DNA from 2 places in the Arthrobacter sp. NPDC058130 genome. Region 1 is predicted to be linked to the other one. Evidence: predicted binding sites of a transcription regulator. Region 1 holds the regulator's gene; the other holds the start of a gene.
What was found. The regulator HrcA, encoded in region 1, represses chaperone genes, less so after heat shock. The targets are predictions, from matches to a motif close to TTNGCACTCGNNNNNNNCGAGTGCNAA.
Positions count from the first base shown of each region.

Region 2: ACFVTM_RS05700 (Hsp20/alpha crystallin family protein) is a predicted target of HrcA. The motif match lies at 1,858-1,884, and genes of this name have one in related genera.

Region 1 is NZ_JBHVTV010000002.1:602,678-605,956, forward strand. It holds gene ACFVTM_RS06965 (16S rRNA (uracil(1498)-N(3))-methyltransferase) at 1-7, opposite strand, end outside; gene dnaJ (molecular chaperone DnaJ) at 10-1,140, opposite strand; gene hrcA (heat-inducible transcriptional repressor HrcA) at 1,218-2,231, opposite strand; gene ACFVTM_RS06980 (DUF3097 domain-containing protein) at 2,548-3,279, shown strand, end outside.
Region 2 is NZ_JBHVTV010000002.1:341,368-344,646, forward strand. It holds gene ACFVTM_RS05680 (SURF1 family protein) at 1-93, opposite strand, end outside; gene ACFVTM_RS05685 (hypothetical protein) at 94-387, opposite strand; gene ACFVTM_RS05690 (DUF3099 domain-containing protein) at 384-830, opposite strand; gene ACFVTM_RS05695 (beta-ketoacyl-ACP reductase) at 981-1,706, shown strand; gene ACFVTM_RS05700 (Hsp20/alpha crystallin family protein) at 1,942-2,361, shown strand; gene ACFVTM_RS05705 (SDR family oxidoreductase) at 2,512-3,279, shown strand, end outside.

The sequences.
Region 1 (3,279 bases):
TACTCACCGCTACAGGTTACCGAGCCGGTCCCGGAGTTTCGCGAAGACGCCGCCGCTGGCCGCGAGCTTTCCTGCCGTGAAGTGTTCGCCGCGCAGCTTGGCCAGCTGGCGGAGCAGGTCTTCCTGGGCGGCATCGAGCTTCCCCGGCGTTTCCACCTGCAGGTGCACCTTCAGGTCGCCACGCCCGTGGCCGCGCAGATGCGTGACGCCGAGTCCGCGCAGGGTGATGACCTCGCCCGACTGCGTGCCGGCCTTGACGTCGATCTCCTGCTGCCCGTCGAAGGTGTCGAGGGAAATCTCGGTGCCAAGGGCGGCGGCCGTCATGGGGATGTTGAGGCTCGCGTGCAGGTCGTCGCCGTCGCGGACATAGGTGGCATCGTTGTTGACCCGGATCTCCACGTACAGGTCACCGGACGGGCCGCCGGCGGGCCCTGCCTCGCCCTGCCCGGAGAGCTGGATGCGGGTGCCGGTGCCGACGCCGGCCGGAACCTTGACGGTCAGCGAGCGGCGGCTGCGGATCCGGCCCTGGCCGCTGCATTCGTTGCAGGGGTCCTGGATCACGGTGCCGAAGCCCTCGCAGGAACCGCAGGGGGCCGAGGTCATGACCTGGCCCAGGATGGAGCGCACAGCGCGCTGGACCTGGCCACTGCCGCCACAGATGTCGCAGCGCACCGGGTGGGTGCCCTCGCGGCAGCAGGAACCCTCGCAGGTGGGGCAGACCACAGCCGTGTCGACTTCGAGCTTCTTGTTGACGCCGAACACCGCGTCGCGGAGGTCGATCCGGACGCTGATCAGCGCATCCTGGCCGCGGCGGACCCGGGACGCGGGCCCGCCCTGGCCGCCGCCGGCGCCGAAGAAGGTCTCGAAGATGTCCTGGAAGGCGAAGCCCTGGCCCGAGTAGCTGCCGCCGCCGAAGCCGTTGTCGGTGCCGTTCTCGTTGCCGGTGGTGTCGTAGACGCGGCGCTTCTGCGGGTCGGAAAGGACCTCGTAGGCGTGGGTGACGGCCTTGAACCGGTCTGAGGCGTCTTCTCCCGGGTTCACGTCGGGGTGCAGGGTCCGGGCCAGTTTCCGGTAGGCCTTCTTGATCTCCTCCCCCGTTGCGTCGCGGGAGACTCCAAGAACGTCGTAGTGGCTGCTCAAAGTGTGTATCTCTTCCTTGTTGTACTGCCTGTGGGGCACTGCCTGCGGGGCAAGAAGTCGTGCTGGGTCCGGGCCCGTCAGGGCCCCAGGATCCTCGAAAGGTAGCGGGCCACCGCGCGCACGGCGGCCATGGTGGTGGGATAGTCCATCCGGGTGGGCCCAAGGACGCCGACCTTGGCCGTGGCGTCCGGCCCGTAGGCGGTGGCCACGACGGAGGCCTCGGCCAGGCCGTCGTAGGGGTTTTCCCGGCCGATGCTGACGGTTACGCCGCGCGGGTCTTCGGCCATTTCGCTGAGCAGGCGGAGCATGACCACCTGTTCCTCGAGCGCCTCCAGCACTGGGCCGATGCTGAGCGGGAAGTCCACGTTGGAGCGTGCGAGGTTGGCCGTACCGGCCATGACCATCCGCTCTTCCCGGCTGCTCGTGGCCAGGGCTTCAAGGCCACGAGCCAGGGCGTGGGCTGCTCCACGGCGCGCCGGCGGGCCGCTGTCGACCACCGTGGGCAGAAGCTGGGGCAGAAGGCTCAACGGTGTTCCGGAGAGGCTCGTCAGGAAACTTGTGCGCAGTTCCGCGAGGGCGTCGTCGGGAATGTCCTGCCCGACGTCGATGACGCGCTGTTCCACTTTGCCGGTGTCCGCAATGAGGACGATCAGCACCTTCCGGGGTGCCAGCAGCACGAACTCAATGTGCCGCACCCGTGCGCGGCTCAGCAGGGGATACTGTACGACGGCGACCTGGTTGGTCAGGTGGGACAGGAGCCGCACGGTCCGGTCGAGGACGTCGTCGAGGTCCTCGGATCCTTCCAGCAGCGCCTGGATGGCCCGGCGTTCGGCCAGGGACAAGGGCTTGACCGCTGAGATCTGGTCGACGAAGAGCCGGTAGCCCTTGTCGGTGGGGATCCGGCCGGCGCTCGTGTGCGGAGCCGTGATCAGGCCTTCGTCCTCCAGCGCCGCCATGTCATTGCGGATCGTGGCACTGGAAACACCAAGATGGTGACGCTCCACGAGCGCCTTGGAACCAACGGGCTCACGCGAATGGACGTAGTCCTCCACGATGGCGCGCAGCACTTCGAGTTTGCGCGGTTCGCTCACGCTCCACCTCCAATCGACTGTCCCGCAGTCGGTGCCGCCCGCGTTGTCCGGTTCGCGCCCAATACTGGTGCGCGTGGCCCGCAACGGGTCAAGTGTTAGCACTCGACATGCCTAAGTGCTAACCAGTCTAATATGAGTCGCCGCGTTGTTAGCATTGGATTCGCTCCAGGCGTGGCCCGCGGGATCGCGTTTCCCGTCACACCGGGCGCCGGGACCGTGGCAACTGCTGCAGGCGCCGGGCCCTTGTGGTCCGGCGAAGGCCACGGAGAGTTCCACTGACCGCCGTACATTCCGAGTGCAAAGTTAGCGTGTAGAGATGTCGTACCAGAACTGGGGACCCCAGGACCTGTCCGCCCCCGCCAAGACCGCCTTGCCGGAAGTCCCGGTGGAACGCGGGATGGTCCTCGAAGAGGTCCAGTCCGGCTGGGTGGGTGCCGTAACCCGGGTGGAGAAGTCCGGCGGCATGCATGTCGTGGCGCTGGAGGACCGGCGGGGCAAGTCCCGCTCCTTCCGCCTCGGCTTTGGCTTCCTCTTGGAGGGACAGCCGATCCGGCTCATGCCTCCGGCCCCCAAAAAGGCGACACCGGCCGCCGGAGCCGGCCGCACGGCGTCGGGCTCGGTCCGGGTGGCGGGGCAGCGCGCGCAGGTGGCCAAGGCCAGCCGCATCTGGGTGGAAGGCAAGCACGACGCCGAACTGGTGGAGAAGGTCTGGGGCGATGACCTCCGGGTGGAGGGCATCGTCGTCGAACCCCTGCACGGCATTGACGACCTCGCGGCCGCCGTGGCGGAGTTCGGGCCCGGCCCGGGCCGCCGGCTCGGCGTGCTCGTTGACCACCTAGTGGCCGACTCCAAGGAGTCGCGGATCGCCGACGCCGTCATGGCCTCACCGGGCGCCGCCGGCAACGTCCTGATTGTGGGCCATCCCTACGTGGATGTGTGGCAGGCCATCCGGCCGGCGGTCCTGGGGATCGAGCAGTGGCCCGTGATCCCCCGCGGCGTCGACTGGAAGACCGGGATCCTGATGGCTTTCGGGTGGCCCCACTCGACG
Region 2 (3,279 bases), 260 kb from region 1:
CTGCCACCGACCCAGTCCGACGCAGCCGGCGGCGAAGATCGCGGCCAGCAACAAATACCCCAGCCATTTACTGGAGAAGAGAAAGCGGTACATTCAGCCGATCCTGCCTGACGGGTCGAGAGGGAGCGTTCCTTCGTCGAGGGTGACGGCGTCCGCAGCGAGGGCCACCGTCTCCTTCCACAGCCCGCGCGTCTGGAGGTAGTCCTCAAGCCACGCCCGGTGCTCGCCGCACGCCAGCCAGATCTTGCGCCGCTCCGGGGTATGGATCTTGGGGTTGTTCCACAGCAGCTGCCATTGGGCCGCGGCGCGGCAGGCCTTCCGGGAGCAGACGGTACCGGGGCCCGCCGGGGTGTCCCCGCCGCCCCCGGCCAGGTCAAAGAGGTTCATGAAGCTGCCCGTCCGTGGTCGTCGTCGTCGTTTTCATCATCGATCAGCTCGCCTTGCAGCAGCGTCCCCGAGGCGTCATCTCCGGCGTACGGCTCGGCCGCGCCCGTGGGAGCCGCGGCGTCCAGCTCTGCGAGCGGAGCGTAGTCCAGGAGGGAGTCACTGTGGATTTCCGCTTTGTCGCTGCCGTTGGCGATCACCACGGCAATCCAGGGCAGGAAGACGGCCCCCAGCACCGGGATGAGCCTGAACCAGCCATCTACCGCAAAAATCAGGATGAGGCAGACCATGCGGATGCCCATGGCGACGGCGTATTTGACCATCCGCTGGTGCATCTCGTCCGAATGCGCAGCAGCGGCGTCTGTGATGCTGTGCACCTCGGTACCGCCGGACTCGGCGTCCGGCCTCCCGGGCACAGGCGCACCGGGTCGGTTTTTGAGTGTCACGGCTGTCAGATCACGCTCCCAAGGCTTACTCCAATTCTCTCACCATCGGCGGAGCCGCCCAAACGCAAGCGAACCGGGCGCTAAGATCGGAGGCAGGAAAAATCCAGCCCCCAGCGCGGCCTTCCCTGCCGCAGAATCCCGGAGCCCCATATGTCTGAAACACCCACCACCGGCCGCAGCGTTCTGATCACCGGCGGAAACCGGGGAATCGGCCTGGCCATTGCCGAGTCCTTCCTGGCTAACGGCGACAAGGTGGCGGTGACCTTCCGCAGCGAATCGGCGCTGCCCGAGGGCATCCTCGGCGTCAAGGCGGACGTTACAGATGAGTCCTCGGTGGACGCCGCGTTCGCGGAAGTCGAAGCCGCCCACGGTCCCGTCGAAGTACTCGTCGCCAACGCCGGCATCACCAAGGACACGCTCCTGATGCGCATGAGCGAGGACGATTTCACCTCGGTGATCGATACCAACCTCACGGGCGCTTTCCGGGTCATCAAGCGCGCGTCCAAGGGCATGATCCGTGCCCGCAAGGGCCGCGTGGTGCTGATCTCTTCTGTCTCCGGCCTGTACGGCGCGCCCGGCCAGATCAACTACTCGGCCTCGAAGGCCGGCCTTGTAGGCATCGCCCGTTCGCTCACCCGCGAGCTCGGCGGGCGCGGGATCACCGCGAACGTGGTCGCACCCGGCTTCATCAACACGGACATGACGGCCGAGCTGCCCGAGGCCACGCAGAAGGACTACCTGACCAAGGTCCCCGCAGGTCGCTTCGCCGAGGCCTCCGAGGTCGCCAACGTGGTTCGCTGGATCGCCAGCGACGAGGCGTCCTACATCTCGGGGGCGGTCATTCCGGTCGACGGCGGCCTCGGAATGGGCCACTGACTCAGGAGAGCCAGAACGACGCCGGACACGGCGCACGCGACTGAGGCAGCGGACGACGGCGGATACCGCCGTCGTCCGCTGTCTCCGTCCGCCGCCTTAGTTCGCCGCCGCGGATCCTCCGTGCCGGGCCTTTTGCCGGGCCTTTTTGCCCTTGGCACCCGAACCCCGGGAGCGTCTAATGGCCTCACAGCCCCAACCCATGCCATGGCCGGGGCGTGGACGCAGGAGGAAAATCATGAGTGATCTCAGCAAGTGGATGCCCTCGGACATGCTGGAGCCGGTCCGCCGCTTCCTCGACGGTGATCTGTCCATAGCTCCCGGGATCAAAATCGAACAGTTCCAGGAGGGCAGCACCCTGGTGGTTCGGGCAGAGGTGCCCGGGATCGACCCGGACCAGGATGTCGACGTCTCGGTCAGCGAGGGCATGCTGCACATCGCGGTGGAGCGGCAGGAAACATCCGAGCATAAGAGCAAGGCCGGATATCGCTCAGAGTTCCGCTACGGCCGGTCCTCCCGGAGCATTGCGCTGCCCGCGGGGGCGAAGGAAGAAGACATCACCGCCACGTACAAGGACGGCGTGCTGGAGGTCCGCGCACCGGCTCCCGAGGTGCTCACGGGGGAAACTTCGAAGAAGATCAGGATCGACCGCAGCTGACCCACCTTCAGCGGGTCCCGGCCATGACACCTCGGGAACTACGCTGCCGGGGCTTCTTTGTGGACGCTCAACAACTGCAAAGGCACGATCCGCTGGCATGATGGATTGCAGACCCACAGTGTTTGGACGTTTGGAACAAAAGGAGCTCGTATGGGACTGCTGGACAACAAGACTGCGATCGTTACCGGTTCGTCGCGCGGAATCGGCGCCGACGTCGCCAAGATCCTGGCCGGCGAAGGTGCGGCCGTGGTCGTGAACTACCGCCAGAAGGCGCCGCGCGCCAACAAGGTCGTCTCGGAGATCGAAGCCGAGGGCGGCCGCGCGGCGGCCGTCGGGGCGGACCTCACCACCCAGGAAGGCGTCCAGGCCCTCGCCAGCGCCGCCATGGAGAACTTCGGTTCGCTGGACCTCCTGGTCCTCAACGCCTCCGGCGGCATGGAGAGCGGAATGGAAGAGGGCTACGCGCTGAAGCTGAACCGCGACGCCCAGGTGAACATGCTCAACGCCGCCGTGCCGCTGATGCCCGAAGGCTCCCGCGTGGTGTTCGTGACCAGCCACCAGGCCCACTTCATCGGCACGGTTCCCACCATGCCCGAGTACGAGCCCGTGGCCCGCAGCAAGCGTGCCGGCGAGGACGCCCTGCGCGAACTCGTGCCGGCCCTGGCGGAAAAGGGCATCTCGCTCGTGGTGGTTTCCGGCGACATGATCGAGGGCACCGTCACGGCCACTTTGCTTGACCGGTCCAACCCCGGCGCCATCGAGGCCCGCCGCGCCGAGGCAGGCAAGCTGTACTCGGTCAAGGAGTTCGCCGCGGAGGTCGCCAAGATGGCCACCGCCGACGTCGAGACCGGCCACACCGAATACGTCGGCGGTGCGGATTACTTCGGTAAGACCGCAGACACGACTGCCGAAACCGGC